DNA from 3 places in the Amycolatopsis sp. NPDC049691 genome. Region 2 is predicted to be linked to each of the others. Evidence: riboswitches for the same ligand, from Rfam matches in the RefSeq annotation. Region 2 holds a riboswitch; each other region holds the start of a gene.
The links. Region 2 has a riboswitch for S-adenosylmethionine ahead of AB0J40_RS29565 (aminotransferase class V-fold PLP-dependent enzyme). Riboswitches for the same ligand answer to the same signal wherever they lie in the genome.
Positions count from the first base shown of each region.

Region 1: another riboswitch for S-adenosylmethionine. It lies ahead of thrC (threonine synthase); the one in region 2 lies ahead of AB0J40_RS29565 (aminotransferase class V-fold PLP-dependent enzyme).
Region 3: another riboswitch for S-adenosylmethionine. It lies ahead of AB0J40_RS12785 (ATP-binding cassette domain-containing protein); the one in region 2 lies ahead of AB0J40_RS29565 (aminotransferase class V-fold PLP-dependent enzyme).

Region 1 covers NZ_JBFANX010000009.1:208,794-215,280, reverse strand. Annotated here, with positions in the region: gene lepA (translation elongation factor 4) at 1-782, opposite strand, end outside; gene AB0J40_RS22255 (class I SAM-dependent methyltransferase) at 898-1,518, shown strand; gene AB0J40_RS22250 (VOC family protein) at 1,515-1,889, opposite strand; gene AB0J40_RS22245 (DMT family transporter) at 1,913-2,776, opposite strand; gene rpsT (30S ribosomal protein S20) at 3,101-3,361, shown strand; gene holA (DNA polymerase III subunit delta) at 3,420-4,394, opposite strand; SAM riboswitch class I at 4,531-4,664, shown strand; gene thrC (threonine synthase) at 4,678-5,943, shown strand; gene AB0J40_RS22225 (DUF4231 domain-containing protein) at 6,465-6,487, shown strand, end outside.
Region 2 covers NZ_JBFANX010000014.1:184,043-190,529, forward strand. Annotated here, with positions in the region: gene AB0J40_RS29555 (hypothetical protein) at 1-317, opposite strand, end outside; gene AB0J40_RS29560 (hypothetical protein) at 317-925, opposite strand; gene AB0J40_RS29565 (aminotransferase class V-fold PLP-dependent enzyme) at 942-2,321, opposite strand; SAM riboswitch class IV at 2,359-2,473, opposite strand; gene AB0J40_RS29570 (M23 family metallopeptidase) at 2,556-3,155, opposite strand; gene AB0J40_RS29575 (potassium/proton antiporter) at 3,611-5,089, opposite strand; gene AB0J40_RS29580 (metalloregulator ArsR/SmtB family transcription factor) at 5,185-5,868, opposite strand; gene AB0J40_RS29585 (penicillin-binding transpeptidase domain-containing protein) at 5,912-6,487, opposite strand, start outside.
Region 3 covers NZ_JBFANX010000005.1:48,655-55,141, forward strand. Annotated here, with positions in the region: gene AB0J40_RS12770 ((d)CMP kinase) at 1-182, opposite strand, end outside; gene AB0J40_RS12775 (ABC-F family ATP-binding cassette domain-containing protein) at 179-1,942, opposite strand; gene AB0J40_RS12780 (4-(cytidine 5'-diphospho)-2-C-methyl-D-erythritol kinase) at 1,983-2,945, opposite strand; gene AB0J40_RS12785 (ATP-binding cassette domain-containing protein) at 3,078-4,088, opposite strand; SAM riboswitch class I at 4,298-4,388, opposite strand; gene rsmA (16S rRNA (adenine(1518)-N(6)/adenine(1519)-N(6))-dimethyltransferase RsmA) at 4,516-5,352, opposite strand; gene AB0J40_RS12795 (transglycosylase family protein) at 5,455-6,487, opposite strand, start outside.

The DNA of each region.
Region 1 (6,487 bases), on a different contig from region 2:
CCGAGCCCCTTGCTGGGCTTGGGCTCCGGCGAGATGATCCCGACCTCGAGCAGCTCGTGCGTGGCCCCGGTCGACATCATCTTGATCTTCTCGCGCGGCGTGATCTTGCCGTCGACGACGCGGATGTAGGTGACGACGCCGCGGTAGGTGTCGTACACCGAGTCGAAGATCATCGCGCGGGCGGGCGCGTCGGCGTCGCCCTGCGGAGCGGGGACCTGCTTGACGACCTCGTCGAGCAGCTCGCCGACGCCCATGCCGGTCTTGGCCGAGACCCGCAGCACGTCCTCCGGCTCGCAGCCGATGATGTGGGCCAGCTCACCCGCGTACTTGTCGGGGTCGGCCGACGGCAGGTCGATCTTGTTGAGGACCGGGATGATCTGGAGGTTGTTCTCCAGGGCGAGGTAGAGGTTGGCCAGCGTCTGGGCCTCGATCCCCTGCGCCGCGTCGACCAGCAGGATCGCGCCTTCGCACGCCTCCAGCGCCCGCGAGACCTCGTAGGTGAAGTCGACGTGGCCGGGCGTGTCGATCATGTGCAGGACGTGGTCCTGCCCGTCGACCTTCCAGGGCAGCCGGACGTTCTGCGCCTTGATCGTGATCCCGCGCTCCCGCTCGATGTCCATCCGGTCGAGGTACTGAGCGCGCATGGCCCGCTCTTCGACGACGCCGGTGAGCTGCAGCATGCGGTCGGCCAGGGTGGACTTGCCGTGGTCGATGTGCGCGATGATGCAGAAGTTCCGGATCAGCTCCGGAGGCGTGAAGGTGGTGTCGGCGAACGTCGTCACTCGAATGAGTCCTCGGAAAGTCGGGGATGGCCACCTCTATGTTCCCATGACCCTCCGGGTGCGGGTGGGGGTCATCCCCGATGCGAGCTCCCGTGATCCGTGGTGCCCTCGAAGTATGAGCACTTCGCACCAGCCGGCACCCCCTCCCCAGCCGGATCCAGGCGGCTTCGGCCGCGTCCTCGACCGTGCTTTCGGTCACCCTTCGGGAGCCCTCGGCCGCCTCGGCGGCTGGGTGATGGCGCGGGGCAACGCCGCCACCGAACACCGCGTCGTCGACCTGGCCCGGCTCGAGCCGGACGACACCGTCCTGGTCGTCGGCCCCGGGCCCGGCGTCGGCCTGGAAGCCGCCGCGCGGCTGGCCGGGCGCACCATCGGCGTCGACCCCTCCCGCGAGATGCTCGCGCTCTGCCAGGAGCGCTGCGGCGACCGCGTCGAGCTGCGCGAAGGGTCGGCGGCGCACACCGGCGAGCCCGACGGCTCGGTCGACGTCGTGCTGACGGTGAACAACGTGATGCTCTGGGACGACCGCGCGGCCGGGTTCGCCGAGCTGTTCCGGGTGCTGCGCCCCGGCGGCCGGCTGCTGCTGTCCGCGCACGAGAAGTGGCTGCCCGTGAGCAGGCACGTCCTGGCCGACGAAGCCGCCGAAGCGGGCTTCGCCGACTTGCAGACGTGGACGTGGGACCCGCCCGGCTTCGCCGCGCTGGCCGCCCAGCTGCGCGCGGTCAAGCCCGCCTAGCGGGTGTCCGTGCGGATCGGGTGGCCTTCGGGCACCTCGACCAGCACGATGCGCGTGCCGTCCGGGTCGGCGATCCAGGCCTCGTCGAGGCCCCAGGGCTCGCGCTGGGCGTCCCGCACCGGCTCCAGGCCCCGCGCCTTCAGCTCGGCCAGCGTCCCGGCGAGGTCCCGGACCTGCAGCCAGAGCACCAGGTCGGGCGACGACCCCGCCTCGCCCCGGCCGGAGACCTCCAGGGAGCCGTGGCCGAGGAAGAACACCGTGCCGCCGGGGAACTCGCGCTCCACGGCCAGGCCGAGGGTGTCGCGGTAGAACGCCGTGGTCGCGTCGGCGTCGCGGGCGCGGACGATCAGCCTGCTCTTCAGGACTTCCATCCGCCCATCCCTACCGGACGCGCTCAGGCGGCCGCAATCGCGGCGATGCCGGACAGCACGATCACCGACCCGGCGAGCCGCCGGACGGCGTCGCGCTCGCCCAGCACCAGCCACGCGGCGACGCCGCCGATCACGATGCTCAGCTCCCGCGCCGGCGCGACCAGGCTGACCGGCGCCATCGTGAGGGCGAACAGCACGAGAATGTAGGCGACCGGCGACAGCACGGCGACCAGCAGCACCTCCCGGCGCTGCTCGCGCCAGACGCGGCGGACTTCGGCGCGGCCGGCCAGCGCGCCGGGCACGAGCATCGCGCTCTGCAGGATCGAGCCGAGGCCGAAGTAGACGACCGGCGGCACGCCGAGGCCGGTCACGGAGTGCGCGTCCCAGAGGGTGTAGCCGGCGATGGTGGCGCCGGTCAGCAGGCCGTAGAGGATCCCCGCCTTGACCGCCCGAGGGTCCTCCGCCCTGCGGCCGGTGCTGATCACCAGCACGCCGGCGATGACCAGGAACGCGCCGACCAGGCCGAGGACGCCGGGCCGTTCGCCGAGCACGAGGACGGCGGCCAGCACCGACAGCAGCGGCCCGGTGCCCCGCGCGACGGGGTAGACGACGGAGAGGTCCCCGACCCGGTACCCGCGTTGCAGGACGACGCCGTAGGCGACGTGCAGCACCGACGTCACCACGGCGGCGAGCAGCCAGCTCCACTGTGGACGCTCGGGCTCGACGGCCAGCAGCACGACGGTCACCGGCAGCAGGAGGACGGCGGAAACCGTGTAGTAGAGCCAGACGAACTGGGTGCCGCCGGAGGAGATCCGCTTGGCGGCGAGGTTCCACGCGGCGTGCACGACGGCGGCGACGAGGACGAAAGACAAGGCGGTGGCGTTCATGGGGCCCCTTCGGGTTTTCGCGCGCGCGAAAACCGGGTCCTCCAGGCTTTTGCCCCGTCAGATGAACGACCGGCCGTCCGGGCCCGCCGATGGTGCCGCTCGGACCAGGCCCGCCGACCCTGATTGTGTGTCGCGTGCGCGGGCCGGCGACGGAACCCTAGGCACTGCCGTCCCCCACCGTACTCCCGGTGCCGGACGCCGGCGGCCCGGCTGTTAAAGTGGTCGCTCGCTGCCCGTGCGGCATTCCGTCATGGAGGAAACCCGCTTTCCGCGGGGCCACTTCAGCGCGGCGGCGATCTCACCGAGTGAAACAGGAGTTGCCCTATGGCCAACATCAAGTCGCAGATCAAGCGCATCACGACGAACGAGAAGGCGCGTCAGCGCAACCAGGCGATCCGGTCCTCGGTGAAGACCGCGATCCGCAAGGTCCGCGAAGCCGCCGAGGCCGGCGACAAGGCCAAGGCCGTCGAGCTGCAGCGCGACGCCGCCCAGAAGCTGGACAAGGCCGTCTCGAAGGGCGTCATCCACGCCAACCAGGCCGCCAACAAGAAGTCGGCGCTCGCCAAGCGCGTCAACGCGCTCTGAGCTGGTTGATTTCTGGGAAAGCCCCGGCCTCCGGCCGGGGCTTTCTTCATGCCCGTGGTCAGCCTTTGGCGGCCGCCACCTCGAGGACCGCGCGCTCCAGCGCGTAGCCGGGATCGGCTGCCACGCCCTTGACCTCGGCGTTCAGGCGCGCGACCACCCGCATCGCGGTGGCCAGGCCGTCCTGGTTCCAGCCTCGCGACTGGCCCTGGGCCTTCCGGATCTTCCACGGCGGCATGCCCAGCTCGCCGGCCATCTGGTTCGGGTTGCCGCGGCCCGCGCCCGAGACCCGGGCGATCGTGCGGACCGCGTCGGCCAGGGCGTCCGCCACCAGGACGTGCGGGACGCCCAGCTGCATCGCCCACCGCAGTGACTCCAGCGCCGCCGAGCGGTCACCGCTGACCGCCTTCTCCGCGACCGCGAAGCCCGTCACGTCGGCGCGGCCGCGGTGGTACTGCCGGACCGCGTCGGCGTCGACCGTCCCGCCCGTGTCGGCCACCAGCTGGCTCGCCGCCGAGGAGAGTTCGCGCAGGTCGGAGCCCACCGCGTCGATCAGCGCGGCCACCCCCGCCGGGTCGATCTTGCCGCCCGCGCGGCGCACCTCGTGCCGTACGAACTGCTCGCGCTCGGCCGGCTTGGTCAGCTTCGGGCACTCCGTGACCTCGGCGCCGGCCTTCTTCAGCGCCGCGGGCAGCGACTTGCCCGCCTTGCTGCGGCCGCCGCCGGTGTGCACGACGACCAGCACGACGCCGTCCGCCGGGTCCTTCAGGTACGCCGCCACGGCGTCGGCCAGCTCCTGCGAGATGTCCTGCGCCGACTCCAGGACGATCACGCGGCCCTCGCTGAACAGCGACGGGCTGACGAGTTCGGCCAGCTCGGGGGCTGTGAGATCGGACACCCGGACCCGGGTCAGCTCGGCCGTGGCGTCGATCGCCCGCGCCGCGGCGAGCGTCTCGCGGACGGCCCGTTCGATCAGCAGTTCTTCCTCGCCCAGGACCAGGTGCAGCGGGGCGGGGGCGGTGGCTTGCGCGGTCACCCGAGGATCCTCTCACTTGCGGTGTCGTGCGCCCGCTCCGGTGATGTCCGACGGCCACCGTGGCACGGCGTGACCGCCATGTCGTACGGTGTCCACGAGGCGGCGCGCTCGATCGCGCGCCCCGACAACCGAATACCGCTCATCCAGAGGGGCAGAGGGAACGGCCCGACGAAGCCCCGGCAACCGGCGTACAGCCCGTCATCCCGCGATCGCGGGGTAGCTGACGACCACGGTGCCAATTCCGGCCCGCTTCGGCGGGGCAGATGAGGAAAGGAACCTCGCGATGACCGCAACCCTCGGCACGACCTCCACCACGAAGACCCCGGATCTCGGTCCCGCCGTCGAACTGGTGTCGAAGGAAGAGGGTCACCGGCAGCCGCTCGCCCCCGAGTTCGTCTCCGCGGAGGACTTCTCGCCGCTCGAGGTCGCCTACGACTTCGGCCGCGTCCGCCGCGAAGACATCGAGGCCGGCCCCAAGAACATCTGGCGCTACAAGAAGCTCCTCCCGGTTCCGTCCAACGTCGAAGAGATCCCGAACACCGAGCCCGGCGCGACCCGGCTGATCCGCGCCGACCGCCTCGCGAAGGAACTCGGCCTCAAGCGCGTGTGGGTCAAGGACGACACCGGCAACCCGACGCACTCGTTCAAGGACCGCGTCGTCGCCGTCGCGCTGGCCGCGGCCCGCGAGTTCGGCTTCGAGGTGCTGGCCTGTCCGTCGACCGGCAACCTGGCCAACGCGACGGCCGCCGCCGCGGCCCGCGCCGGCTGGCGGTCGGTCGTGCTGATCCCCAAGACCCTCGAGCGCGCCAAGATCCTCACCACCGCGGTGTACGACGGCGACCTGATCGCCGTCGACGGCAACTACGACGACGTCAACCGCCTCGCCACCGAGCTGGCCGGCGAGCACCCGACGTGGGCGTTCGTGAACGTGAACGTCCGGCCGTACTACTCGGAGGGCTCGAAGACGCTGGCCTACGAGGTCGCCGAGCAGCTCGGCTGGCGCATCCCGCCGCAGATCGTCGTGCCGATCGCCTCCGGTTCGCAGCTGACGAAGGTGGACAAGGGTTTCCGCGAGCTGGGCCAGCTCGGCTTGGTGGACGCCAGCCCGTACAAGGTGTTCGGCGCGCAGGCGACCGGCTGCTCGCCGGTGTCGGCCGCGTTCCGCGCAGGCCAGGACGTGGTCCAGCCGGTGAAGCCGGACACGATCGCCCGTTCGCTGGCGATCGGCAACCCGGCCGACGGCCCGTACGTCCTCGACATCGTCAACCGCACCGGCGGCGCGATCGAAGACGTCACCGACGAGGAGGTCGTCGAGGGCATCCGGCTGCTGGCCCGCACCGAGGGCATCTTCACCGAGACGGCCGGCGGGGTCACCGTGGCCACGGCGAAGAAGCTGGTGGAGACGGGCAAGCTCGACCCGGACGCGGAGACGGTCCTCCTGATCACCGGCGACGGCCTCAAGACCCTCGACGCGGTCGAGAACCACATCGGCCCCAAGGCGACCGTGCCGCCGTCGGCCGCCGCGGTGAACGAGGCGCTCGGCTACTGACGCTCCCCGAGCTGGGGACGGGCCGCCGCGGCCCGCCCCCGCTTCGGTCGCGGGCAACGGGACCCGGAGTCGGTGGCCACCGGGCCTCCGCCTCCGCCCCCCGCCCGGCGACAGCAGCCGAGGGCAAGCCACGAGGCCGCTCGGCCACCAACCCCGCCGAGCGCATGCCCGCCCTGACTCCGGCAGCGGCAACAAGCCTCGCCCCAATCCGGTGGCGGACAACGGCCTCGCCCGGAGCTGGCGGCCACGGGACCACCGCCCCGCCGACCGCCGGCCAGCCCGGCGACAGCAGCCAGGGCAAGCCACGAGAGGACCGGCCTGGTGATCGGCTGCCGCGCCACGGCCGCAGCGGCCGCGATCGTCGCTGCCACCGCGCCCGGCGCGTTCGGGATCATCGCGCTTGGCCACTGACCCTCGCGGGCCGCTCGGTCTGCGCCTGGTGAGTACCTCCTTTCGCGTTTCTCCGGGCCGATAGGGTCGACACCCGCCAGGTGTCGGCTCGGTCCGGGAGGTTCGGGGAAATGCGGAATCTCGGCAAGCACTG
Region 2 (6,487 bases):
GCTGTGCCGGCCCGGCGCAGGGACAGCCAGTACCAGCCGGCCACGGCGAGCACGACGCAGGCGAGGCCGGCGAGCCAGCCGAGCGTCGCCGACGGGACGACGTCGGTGGCCGTGGCGAAGGCGATCCCCGAAAGCTCGTTGTCGGGCCGGCCGGTGCCGCCCAGCCCGCCGGTGCCGAGACTCCGGACCGGCTGGTACTCCGGTCCGGCCACGGTTCCGAAGGTGCGGTCCCCGGGCAGCAGCTCGACCGCCACCATGACCAGCAAGGCGAACCCGAGCGCCGCCAACGGGAACCAGGACCGCCGCGAACTCCCCATCACCGCAGGGCCTCGGACGCCGGGCGAAGGAGGGCCGCGAAAGCCGCGGTGAGCAGAACGGCCGCCGAGCCGAGCACCCCCACCAGGTCCGCCGACAGCAGCACGGCGATCACCCCGAACCCGGCCGTGGCGAGCAGGACGAGTTTGCTGCGCTCGTACGCGGAGAGGACAAGCAGGCCGAGGGTGGCCAGCAGCGGGCCGCGCAGGCCGTCGCCGAGCCGGAACTGCCACGACCCGACCAGGTCGAGGAGCGGAAGGGCGACGAGCGCCCCGACCGCCCCGAGGACGAACCAGTCGAGTCGGGCGGGGCGCAGGACGGCCGCGTACCAGATCGCCGTGCCGAGCAGCACCACGCCGAGCGCGATCAGCCAGACCGGACCGGCCGGCAAGCCCGCGCCCGGTGCGTGATAAGGGTCCTGCGTGAGAAACTGCCCGCGGCCGACGTCGGCGGTGGCGCGAAGGTTCTCCTGGCTCATCGGGAGCGACACGATGTTCACGAATTCGCCCTCGGCCGGGCTGCGGCGGGACAGCAGCTGCACCGCCGCCATGCCGATCTGCGTGAGCCCGAGCAGTGCCAACGGAAACCAGAAACGCCGCCCTCTCCCCATCGGGCCAGGTTAGCGCTCAGCAGAACGGCGGCAGCTCCCGCGGGTCGCCGACCGGGGCCCACCGGCCGTCCACCTTCGCGTACTCCCAGCGGGCCCCGCGCGCGACGATCTGGCGCAGCGCGCGGACCACGCGGTCGACGTGCTCCTCGGTGCTGCCCAGGCCGAGGCTGACGCGGATCGCCTGCTGCCCGTCGCCGCCGGTGAGGCCGATCAGGCGCTTGACCGCGATGTGCGCGCAGAAGGCGCCGTCGCGGACGCCGATGCCGTACTCGGCCGACAGCACCGCGGCGAGCCAGCCCGGGTCGAAGCCGTCGACGACGAAGCCGACCGTGCCGACGCGGTCGACCGGCGCGTCGAACAGCCGCAGCTCGGCGCAGCCCGGGATGCCTTCGAGTCCCTTGCGCAGCCGGGCGAGCAGGGCCTGCTCGTGCTCTTCGATCGCGGCCCAGTTCCCGGCCAGGGTCTCGCACGCGACGCCGAGCGCGTACACCCCGACGGTGTTGGGCGAGCCGGCTTCGTGGCGCTCGGGCCCGGTGCTCCAGACGACGGCGTCCTCGGTGACGAGCTTGGTCGCGCCGCCGCCGGCGAGGTACGGCCGGGCGGCACGCAGCCAGTCGGCGCGGCCGATCAGCGCGCCCGCGCCGAAAGGCGCGTAGAGCTTGTGGCCGGACAGCGCGACGTAGTCGACGTCCAGCTCCTTGATGGAGATCCGGCGGTGCGGGGCGAGCTGGGCGGCGTCGAGCGCGACGCGGGCGCCGTGCTTGCGCGCGACGGCGGCGATCTCGGCGACGGGGAGCAGCTCACCGGTCACATTGGACGCTCCGGTGACGACGACCAGTCGCGGTCCCTGCGGGGCGTCCGCGAGTGCTTCGTCCACAGCGGACACCGCGGCGAGGCGGGTGCGCGGGGTCGGGATCCGCCGGACGTTCGAGCCCTGCCACGGCAGCAGCGCGGCGTGGTGCTCGGTGTCGAAGACGATCACGGTCGTGTGCCGGGGCAGGCTGCGGGCGAGCAGGTTGAAGGAATCGGTGGTGTTGCGGGTGAACACGACGGTGTCGGTCTGCCGGGCGTCGACGAAGCGGCGCAGGACGTCGCGCGTGCGCTCGTAGAGCTTGGTGGAGACCTGGGAGGCGAAGCCGGCGCCGCGGTGGACGCTGGCGTACCAGGGCAGGAACTCGTCGACCTTGGCCCGGACGGTGTCGAGACAGGGGGCGCTCGCGGCGTGGTCGAGGTTGGCGTAGCCGATCGTCTCACCCGTGACGAGCGGGACCCGCAGAGCGGCGCCGGCGACGGCCGGGATGTCCTGCGCGGCAACGGTTTCCTCGGCGGTGCGGGCGGCCGGGACGAGTGTGCCCGCTTCGGCCAGGGTGGTGGTGCGGTCGACGGCGAAAGTCATCGGTGCCTCCTCGGCGGTCCGGGGGACCCCGGCGAGGGGCCCGCGCTTGCCGGTCGCACGGCGCGACCAGCCCGGTCTTCACCCGGGGCACCCCACCGCGGTAGGAGGGTTGCCGGTCAGCAAGCCGGGGCTTTGCGCTGACACTCATGACCTGATTAAGAAAGTAACCGAGAACGCGGCGGGCGGCCAAGCTTCTCCGCAACATCTGAGACCCCGCTCACACACCGTGAGGGCTCAGAGCTTCGCGCGGAAGCGCCCCGGGAGCTGCGTCACGGCGTTGTCCGCGAGGTGGGTCGCGGTGCCCGTGTACTGCCCGGCTCCGGCGGTGAAGCGCCAGCCGCCGATGGACTTGCCGTCGACGGGCTCGGCGACCGGCCTGCCGTCCCCGCTGACGGTCCAGAGCGTGAAGTGCACGTGGGCGCCGGTGCTGCTGCCACCGCACGGGAGCGCGTTGCCGGTCGACCCGAGGACAGCGCCGGCCTCGACGTGTTCGCCGTCGGTGACCGCGATGCCCTCCAGGTGGTAGTAGCCGGTCCGCCAGCCACCGTCGTGGTCGACGGTCACCCAGTCACCGCCCGCGCAGTGCTGCAGGCGGACGGTCCCGGCCAGCGGCGCGCGCACGGTCCGGTCGGCCGGGCTGAAGTCGATGGCGTTCTCGACGCCGGTGCTGCCGTCGTCGGAGTGGATGCCGGCCGAGTAGACCTGCTGGCCGGCCGTGAACGGCAGGGCGAGGGCGGGGAACCCTCCGGCGGTCGCGGCCGGCGCACCGAGGAAGCCGAGGACCGCGGTCATCGCGACGGCGAGGGCCGTCCTGCGGACGTGCGGAATTGTCACCGTGCGTGCTCCTTTGGCGTCGCGCTCACCCGTTCGAAGTAACCGGATCGGGCGCAGAGTAGGCCAAAGGGTGGATCATGGGGAAGATTTCGGACGGGGAAGATCACCCTCGCGGGAAAAGATCACCAGGTCGGCGCGGAGAGTGGACAGGCGCCGGACAACGCGCGGCTAGGGCGACGCGCGTTTGAAGGGCTCGCGCCTGGCGTCGCGCGCACGCTCCGCGGCCCGAATAAGCGCGCCGACGCGGGGGCAGAGCATCACGCGCAGGCGCGGCGAGGCCGCCTCGCAGATCAGGCGGACCGGCTCGCAGGCCTCCCCGCCGGACAGGCCCTCCCGACCGCGCACCGGCGCGCCGAGGCATCTCTCTCGCGATCCAAGCCGGCTCGCGCGCCTGCCATGCCGGCCCTCCTGGTTCACCGAACCATCGGATCGGGCCCGCCACGGCCACGAGCGGGTTACCGCCCCGACTCGCCCCGCCAGCGGGCCAGCCGGCCCGCCCGGTCCACCGCTCGCAACCGGCGCTCGACCGCGTCGCGGACCGCCGTCGTCGTCACCACCAGCAGCTGGTCGTTCTCCTGCAGCCGGCTCGTCTTCTGGGGGGTGAAGCCCGCGCCCTCGCGGACCACCAGGCTCACCGTTGCCCCCGTGGGCAGCCGCAGCTCCGACAGGTACACGCCGTGCAGCTTCGATCCCGGCTGGATGCGGACCTGCAGCAGCTCGGCGCCCAGCTCGTCCAGTGGCGCCGAGTCGACCTCGACCTCGTGCGCCTCGGACTTCTTCGCCAGCCCGAGCCTGCGCCCGAGCGGGCCGAGCGTCGCGCCCTGGACCAGCGTCAGCACGATCACCAGCACGAACACCGCGTCGACCAGCCGTTGCGCGCCCGGCAGGCCCTGCGACAGCGGGATCATCGCGAGCACGATCGGCACCGCGCCGCGCAGCCCGGCCCACGACAGGAACGCCTGCTCCCGCCACGGCAGCCGGAACGGCAGCACCGAGAGCACCACCGAGATCGGCCGGGCCAGCAGCAGCACGACGGCGCCCGCGACCAGGCCCGGAATCAGCGTCTCGAACAGCCGGCTCGGCGACGCGAACAGCCCGAGCAGCACGAACAGCCCGATCTGCGCCAGCCAGCCGAGCCCCTCGGCGAACGACAATGTGTCCGACCGGTGCGGCAGCCGCGAATTGCCCAGCACCAGCGCGGCGACGTAGGTCGCGAGCAGCCCGGACGCGTGCGCCAGCTGGCCGGACGAGTACGCGACCACGCAGACCGCGACCGTCGCGAGCGGGTAGAGCCCGGTCGCCGGCAGCGCGGCCCGGCGCAGCGCGAGCCCGCCGAGCCAGCCGAAGCCGAGCCCGATCGCCAGGCCGGCCCCCAGCTCGTAGACCACCAGCAGCGGCAGCGTCCAGTCCACAGTGGTGCCTTCGGCCAGCACGACGACGGCGATGTACGCCGGCGCGTCGTTGATGCCGGACTCCAGCTCCAGCGCCCCGACCAGGCGCTTGCCGATCCCGGCCGTGCGCAGCACCGAGAACACCGCCGCCGCGTCGGTCGAGGCGAGCACCGCGCCCCACAGCAGGGCGAACCGCCAGTCGAGGCCGAGCAGGAAGTGCAGCGCCGCACCGGTGACCGCGACGCTCACCACAACGGCCACTGTGGACAGTACGATTCCCAGGCCCAGCGCGGGTTTCACGGCGGACCAGCGCGTTGTCAGCCCGCCTTCGGCGAGGATCATGACGAGGGCGGCGAGGCCCAGCGACTGGGTCAGCCCGGGGTTGTCGAACCGGATGCCGAAGCCGGCTTCGCCCAGCAGCACGCCGATCCCGAGGTACAGCAGCAGCGAAGGCAGGCCGAGCCGGATGGAGACGCGCACGGCGAGCACGGACGCGAGCAGCACGACGCCGCCGACGCCGAGCAACACGGGGAGCTGGTCCATGCCGCCTCCCTCCGAGTGCCGTGGGCACTCAGAATAGTGAAGCGGGTGGGTTAACTCGTTCGTGTACCGTCGGCCCGAGCCGGACACTTGGTGTGTTAAGGAGCACCGAGCGCAGCGAGATCGACACCGAGCGCCGCGAACGGCTTGACAGCGCTCGGATGCACCTTCACGGCGCGGTGGCCGTCCCGGCCGACCCAGCCCGCCTCGACCGCCCGGTCGAGCAGCGCCGCGGGCAGCGCGCCGGCGAGGTGGTCGCGGCGCTCCGTCCAATCCAGACAGTCGCGCAGCAGCGGCCGCCGCCCGGCGGCGACCGGCACGCCGAGCCCGGCCAGCACCTCGCGGCCGCGGGCGGTCAGCGTCAGCCCGTCGGCGGTGTCGAGCAGGCCGGTGGCGAGCATCCCGTCGCGGACGGCGACACCCAGCACGCCGGCGAGGTGGTCGTAGCAGGTGCGCGCGAAGCCGAGCCGCTGCACCCGCAGCGACGACTTCAGCCCGGTCACCGGGCGGTGCTCGGCGTGCTGGGCCAGGTGCTCGATCAGCTCGGCGACGCGCGGGTCGGCGATCCGGACGTAGCTGGCGCGGCCCTGCTTGACCCGGACGACGAACCCGGCGTCGACCAGCCGGGTGACGTGCTCACTGGCCGTGGAGAGCGCGATCCCGGCCGCCTTGGCCAGCTCGCCGACGGTCCAGGCCCGCCCGTCGAGCAGGGCGAGGCACATGGTGGCCCGACTCGGGTCGGCGAGCACCGCGGCGACCTCGGCGAGGGCGATCGTCTCCATGCCCCCACGCTACGACCCGCGCCCTTCGGCCGCGGCCGAAGCGTCAGATCCCCTTCAGGAACTTCGCCGCCAGGGTGACCGCCGGGCCCGAGTCGTTCGAGTTCTCCAGGAGCACCGCGAACGCCACGTTCCCGCGGTACCCGACGAACCAGCCCGTGGCGTTCGAGCCGTCGCCGAACTGGGCCGTGCCGGTCTTGCCGTAGACCTCGCCCGCGCCCGCGGCGCCGCGCCCGGTGCCGCTGGTCACGACGGCTCGCATCATCTTCCGCACCTGGGCGAGCACTGCCGCGGGCGGCGGCGAGTAGCCCTTGACGACCGTGGTGTCCAGGTCGTGCCACAGCCGCGGCGTGAGGGCCTTGCCGGACGCGACCGTGGCCGCCATCAGCGCGCCACCGAGGCAGCTCGCCTGGATCCGGCCCTGGCCGAACCCGTCCTCGACCTGCTCGTCCTTGCTCGCCGCCGGCTCGACCTTGCCCAGCTCGGTGTCGATCCCCGGGATCTCGTAGTCGGCGTTGAGGCCCAGCTCGTTCGCGGCCTTCACCAGCCCGTCGGCCGGCAGGTCCAACGCCAGCTGCCCGAACGTCGTGTTGCAGGAGCGGGCGAACGCCGTCTGCAGGTT
Region 3 (6,487 bases), on a different contig from region 2:
GTCTCCCGCACCGTCCAGCCGGGCCCGTGGAAGAACGATTCGAACTCGACGTACGGCACCCCAAGTCGCTCGCAGAGCGTCCGCGCGAGGGTCGACTTGCCCGATCCGGCCGGGCCCGCCACCGCGATCCGCCGCAGCTGCCGCACGCCGAGGGGCTCGTCGGGCCCGATCACCCTGGTCATTCCAGCAGCTCGGACGTCTCCAGCCAGCGGCCCTCGACGTCCTCGATCTCGCCCTGGACGCCCTTCAGCTCCGCGTTCAGCTCCATCAGCTTCGCCGGGTCCGTCGCCGCCTCCAGCAACGATGCGTGGAGCTTCTCTTCCTTCGCGTGCAGCTGGTCCAGCTTGCGCTCCAGCCGCCCCAGTTCCTTCTGGGCCGCGCGCAGGTCCGCCGCCGACTTCTTCGCCGAAACCTTCTCCGCGGACGGTGCCGGGCCCGCCGCCGGGACGCTCGCCGCTCGGCGGTTCAGGTACTCCTCGATCCCGCCCGGCAGGTGCGTGATCCGGCCGTCGCCGAAGAGGGCGACGATCGTGTCGCACACCCTCTCCACCAGGTAGCGGTCGTGCGACACCACGACCATCGTGCCCGGCCAGCCGTCGAGGAGGTCCTCCAGCTGCTGGAGCGTGTCGATGTCCAGGTCGTTCGTCGGTTCGTCGAGCAGCAGCACGTTCGGCTCGGCCATCAGCAGCCGGCACAGCTGGAGCCGGCGGCGCTCGCCGCCCGAGAGGTCCTCGACGGGCGTCCACTGGCGGGCCGCCGGGAAGCCGAGCTTCTCGCCCAGCTGCGACGCCGTCATCTCCTGCTTGCCGAACACCACGCGCCCGGCCACCTGCTCGATCGCCTGCAGCACGCGCAGGTCGCCGGGCAGGTCGTCGAGCTCCTGGCGCAGGTGGGCGAGCGCCACCGTCTTGCCCTCGATCCGGCGGCCGGTCGACGGCTCGACGTCCCCGCCGAGCAGCTTCAGCAGCGATGTCTTGCCCGAGCCGTTCACCCCGACCAGGCCGATCCGGTCGCCCGGGCCGATCCGCCAGGTGACGTGGTCGAGCAGCTTCCGCTCGCCCACCTGGTAGGTCGTGTCTTCCAGTTCCAGCACGGTCTTGCCGAGCCGCCGCTTGGCGAACGCCTGCAGCTCGACGGAGTCGCGCGGCGGCGGCACGTCGGCGATCAGCGCTTCGGCCGCTTCGACGCGGTAGCGCGGCTTCGACGAGCGCGCCTGCGGGCCGCGGCGCAGCCACGCCAGCTCCTTGCGGGCCAGGTTCTGCCGCTTCTCCTCGGCCGTCGCGGCCAGGCGCGCCCGCTCGGCGCGCGCGAAGATCCAGTCCGCGTAACCGCCTTCGTACTGCTCGACGCGGCCGTTCGCGACCTCCCACGTCAGCGTCGCGACGGTGTCGAGGAACCACCGGTCGTGCGTCACGACCACGACGGCGATCCGCCGCGCGAGCAGGTGGTCGGCGAGCCAGCGGACACCCTCGACGTCCAGGTGGTTGGTCGGCTCGTCGAGCACGACCAGGTCGAGCTCGCCGGTCAGGGCGGCGGCCAGCGAGACGCGGCGCCGCTCGCCACCGGAGAGGTTCGCGGTCGGCGTGTCCAGCCCGATCGCGGTGATCCCGAGACCGTCCACAATGGACCGCACGCGGGCGTCGGCCGCCCACTCGTGCTCGGCGCCGTAGCGTTCCAGGACGACGTCGCCGACCGTGCTGGCGGCCGGCAGCTCGGTGCGCTGGGTGACCACCGCCATCCGCAGGTCGCGAACATGGCTCACCCGCCCGGAATCCGGCTCGGCGAGTCCGGAAAGGACTTCCAGCAGGGTGGTCTTGCCACCGCCGTTGAGACCGACGACGCCGATGCGCTGCCCGGCCGCGACGCCCAGCGACACGCCGTCCAGGAGCGGGCGAACCCCGTAGGACTTGCTCACCGCCTCCAGGTTGACCAGGTTGGCCATCCGGATCCTTTCCTCAGTAACAGAAGTCCACAGTGGACGATCAGGCGTGCACGCGCGGCGGGGCGGGCCGCGGCGCGTCGTCGCCGCCGACGACGCGGGCGCCCGGGACCGGGCCGTGCGCCACCCGGACCGTGCGGCACACCCCCGCGCCCGACAGCTCGGCCGCGACTTCGACCGCCGACTGCGCGTCTTCGCAAAGGAACGCGCACGTCGGGCCCGAGCCGGAGACCGTTCCGGCGAGCGCGCCCGCGTTGACGCCGGCGCGCAGCGTGCGGCGCAGGCCCGGGCGCAGCGAGACCGCCGCCGCCTGGAGGTCGTTGCCCAGCAGCAGCGCCAGCTGCCGCGGGTCGCCCGAGGCCAGCGCCTCGACGACCGGGGTGTGCGAGCCGATCCGCGGCGGGTTGCCGTCGGCGCGCAGCCGGTCGAGCTCGCCGAACACCTTCGGCGTCGACAGGCCGCGCTCGTCGAAGGCGAGCACCCAGTGAAAGGTGTGCCGGGAGAGCACCGGGACCAGCCGCTCGCCGCGCCCGGTGCCCAGCGCGGTGCCGCCGTAGAGCGCGAACGGGACGTCGCTGCCCAGGCCGGCGGCGATCTCGGCGAGCTCGTCACGCGTGACGTCGAGGTTCCACAGGCTCGCCAGCCCGACCAGGGTCGCGGCCGCGTCGGCACTGCCGCCCGCCATGCCGCCCGCGACCGGGATGCCCTTGCGCAGCACCACGCGGACCTTCGGCTCGCCACTGCGCCCGACGTGCGCGGACAGCGCTTCGACCGCGCGCCAGGCCAGGTTCTCGGGGCCGGTCGGGACCGCGCCCTCGCCCTCGCCGTAGATCTCCAGCCCCGGCTCTTCGGTGACGGCGACGGTCACCTCGTCGGTCAGCGACAGGGCCTGGAACACGGTCACCAGCTCGTGGTAACCGTCTTCGCGCAGGTCGTCGACCGCCAGGTGCAGGTTGACCTTGGCCGGGACCCGGACGGTGACTGGGGGCGGAACTACGGCGAGCACCCGACCAGCCTACGTGGCCGCGAAAACGCCCCGATGCGACCTGCGCATCGGGGCGGTTCCGACGGTGACAACCGGGGCTCCGCCCCGGGCCGGGGGCTCCGCCACCCGGAACCCCCGAAAGCGACGTTCAGCTCAAGCCGCGACACCCTGGGGGCCGCGGGCGGTGTGCGTCACGTGGCCGCCGCGCTCGGCGACCCACGCCAGGGCCGCGTCGGCGCGCTCGCCGCGGACGCCGAGGCGGAAGCGCCCGACCGGGGTGTCGCCGATCCGGGTCAGGCCGCCGCCGATGGTGGCGAACTCGACGTCGAAGCGGCCCGCCGCCTCGGGCAGCAGCGCGCCGACCGACGCGAAGCCGACCAGCACGACGTCGACCGAGCGGTCGTAGCGCGACGACTGCGCGCGCGTGGTCTCGATGGCGGGCAGCAGCGCCTGCGCGGTGCGGCTGGCCGGGTTCGAGATCAGGTCGAGCACCGTGCCGCGCTCGACGACGGTGCCGTCTTCGAGCACCGCGACGTCGTCGCAGACCCGGCGGACCACGCCGGCGTCCGGCGTCGTGACGACGACGGTGGTGCCCAGCTCGGAGCGGGCGCGGTCGAGCACGGTGAGCACCGAGCCCGCCTCCTCCGGGTCGACGCCGGCCGTCGGGTCGTCGGCCAGGAGCACGGCGGGCGCCGCCGCGAGGGCCTTCGCGACCGCGACGCGGCGGAGCTGACCCTCGGTGAGCTCGCCGGGACGCTGCGTCGCGCGCTGCGTCAGGCCGACCAGGTCGAGCAGCGAGCCGACCCGGCTGCGGCGCTGCGGGCCGTCGACGCCGAGCTGCTCGAGCGGGGAGGCGATGTTGCCGGCGATGGTGCGTTCGGCGATCAGCTCCGGCTTCGTCGAGACGACGCCGAGCTGGCGGCGGATCTCCCGCAGGCGGCGGCCGTCGAGGGTGCCGGTGTTGAGGCCGTCGAGCCGGACGACGCCGCGGTCGGGCCGCTCCTGCAGCGCGATGCACCGGGCGAGGACGGACTTGCCCGACCCGGCGGGGCCGACCACGCCGAACAGCGAGCCGGCCTGGACGTCGACACTCACGTCCCGCAGGGCGATGACCGAATTTCCGTTGGTGGCAAAGGTTTTGGACAGGTTTTCGACGGTGATCACGAAGGCTCCAGAAAACGGGGTGCGCGCAGTGCGCGGCACCCGGCCGCAAGCAAGGTCCGTCCGTTGTGGACGGTGCGTGAAGAAGAGGTGGACCGGCTACGACTGGCTCAGTGGGAGCGTCGACATGCGGTCACGGAGCGGCGGCCTTCGTCGACTACGCGACGCCTGGTCAGGAGCAGGGGGCGAGCTACCCTCTTCATCGGAAACGGCCTCCATCGGTCCTGGCGGTAGCACCTGCCCTGTGGAGGGTGGTTGCTGCGACTTCGGCGAGCCAGGTCTCTCAGTCGCTCGGGATGGACGCTTCCGAGTAAAGCCGATCCCGAGGAGCGAAAGCAAGCCCGTTGGCCCAGATCACACGAGTGGCGGTGTCCGAATGGCGGGATCACCGGCGTGGGAGGGGTATTTTCACCGCCTCCACTGTGGATTGCTAACGCGCGGCGGCGATCCGGGCGAAGTCGTGCACGTCCAGCTGTTCACCACGGGTCTTGGGGTCGATCCCGGCGGCGGTGAGCAGTTCCCCGGCGCGCTCGGCGGAGCCCGCCCAGCCCGCGAGCGCGGCGCGGAGGGTCTTCCTGCGTTGCGAGAAGGCGGCGTCGACGAGGCCGAAGAGCCGATCGCGGTCCTCCGACGCCGGAGCGTCACCGCGCTCGAAGGCGACGAGCGCCGAGTCGACGTTGGGCACCGGCCAGAACACCGAGCGCGGCACGGCGGCGACCTTGCGGGCCGGGCCGTACCAGGCGAGCTTGACGCTGGGGACGCCGTAGATCCGGCTGCCGGGGCCGGCGGCCATCCGGTCGGCGACCTCGGTCTGGACCATGACGAGGCCCGACTTCAGCGACGGCACCTCGGCGAGCAGGTGCAGCACGACGGGAACGGCGACGTTGTAGGGCAGGTTGGCGACGAGCGCGGTCGGCTCGCCCAGTTCTTCGCGGGTGACCCGCAGGGCATCGGCCCCGACGACCCGCAGCCGCGCGGCGGCTTCGGGGCCGCGCTCGGCGACGGTCTTGGGCAGCCGCTCGGCGAGCTTGGGATCGATCTCGACGGCGACGACGTGCGCACCGGTGGCGAGCAGCCCGAGGGTGAGCGACCCGAGCCCGGGCCCGACTTCGAGGACAACGTCGTCTTCGGTGACGCCGGCCAGCTCGACGATCCGCCGGACGGTGTTGGGATCGTGCACGAAGTTCTGCCCGAGCTTCTTGGTCGGCCGCACGTCGAGCTCGGCCGCCAGCCCGCGGATCTCGGCAGGTCCCAGCAGTTCAACCACCGGGTGAGCCTACCGAGGCGGCCGGCGCGCGTGGCCGGACGGTCGATCGCACGCGAAACGGCCCCCGTCCACGAAGGACGGGGGCCGCTCCGGAAAGGAAACTCAGGCCTTCTTGCCGCAGACCGGCCAGGCGCTGTAGCCGCCACGCGCGTCGCGGACCTTCTCCGCGATCGCGATCTGCTGCTCGCGCGACGCCTGGTTCGGGTAGGCCGCGTACGCGTCGCCGCCGTAGGCGTCCCACGTGCGCTTGTCGAACTGCAGGCCGCCGTAGTAGCCGTTGCCCGTGTTGATGGCCCAGTTGCCGCCCGACTCGCACTGCGCGATGCGGTCCCACGCGGAGCCGTCGCCGATCGCCGGTGTCGGGGCCTGCTTGGTGCCGACGTGGATGATCTTCGGCTTCGGCTGGGTGATGACCTGCTCGGAGATGCTCTCGCGGGAGACCTCTTTGCCGTTCTTCTGCGTGACCTTGTAGGTCACCATCTTCTCGCCCGGCGTGCCGGGGTCCTCGACCGTGGTCTTGCCCTTGGCGAGGTCCGGGTCGTCGACCTTCTGCTCGGGCGGGTCGATGGACTCCTTCTGGACGACCGTCGAGACGCCGGTGCGGCTGATGTGCACCTCGGCGCCGTCGGTCAGCTTGACGTCCAGGCCGCCCTCGGCCTGGTCCTCCGGGCCCAGGGTGAGCTTGTACTCGCCCAGGAACTCCTTCGTCGTGACCGCGGTCGTCTTCACCTGCTTCGGCGCGTTGGCGCCGTCGTACAGGGTGATGTTCTTGAGGGTCTTGATCTCGACGGTCGCGCCCTGCAGGGGCAGCTCGCCGTCCTTCGGCATCGACATCCACGTGCCGGGCTTGTCGAGCTCGGTCATGCCGAGCTGGCCCAGCGCGTCGCCGAGGTGGGTCGCGCGGACCCAGGAGGTGTGCTCCGCGCCGTCGACGATCATCTTCAGCTGGCGGCCGCGCTCGAGCTTGATGACGCCGCCGTCGCCGACCTCCGCCTGCGGGGACGGGGAGAGCGAGTCGTGCGCGCCCACGGACAGGCCCGCGTCCTCCAGCACCTCGCCGACGGTGTCGCCGAACGAGTGCACGGTGGTCTGCTGGCCGTCGACGTCGACGGTGATGCTCTTGTTCATCGCCAGC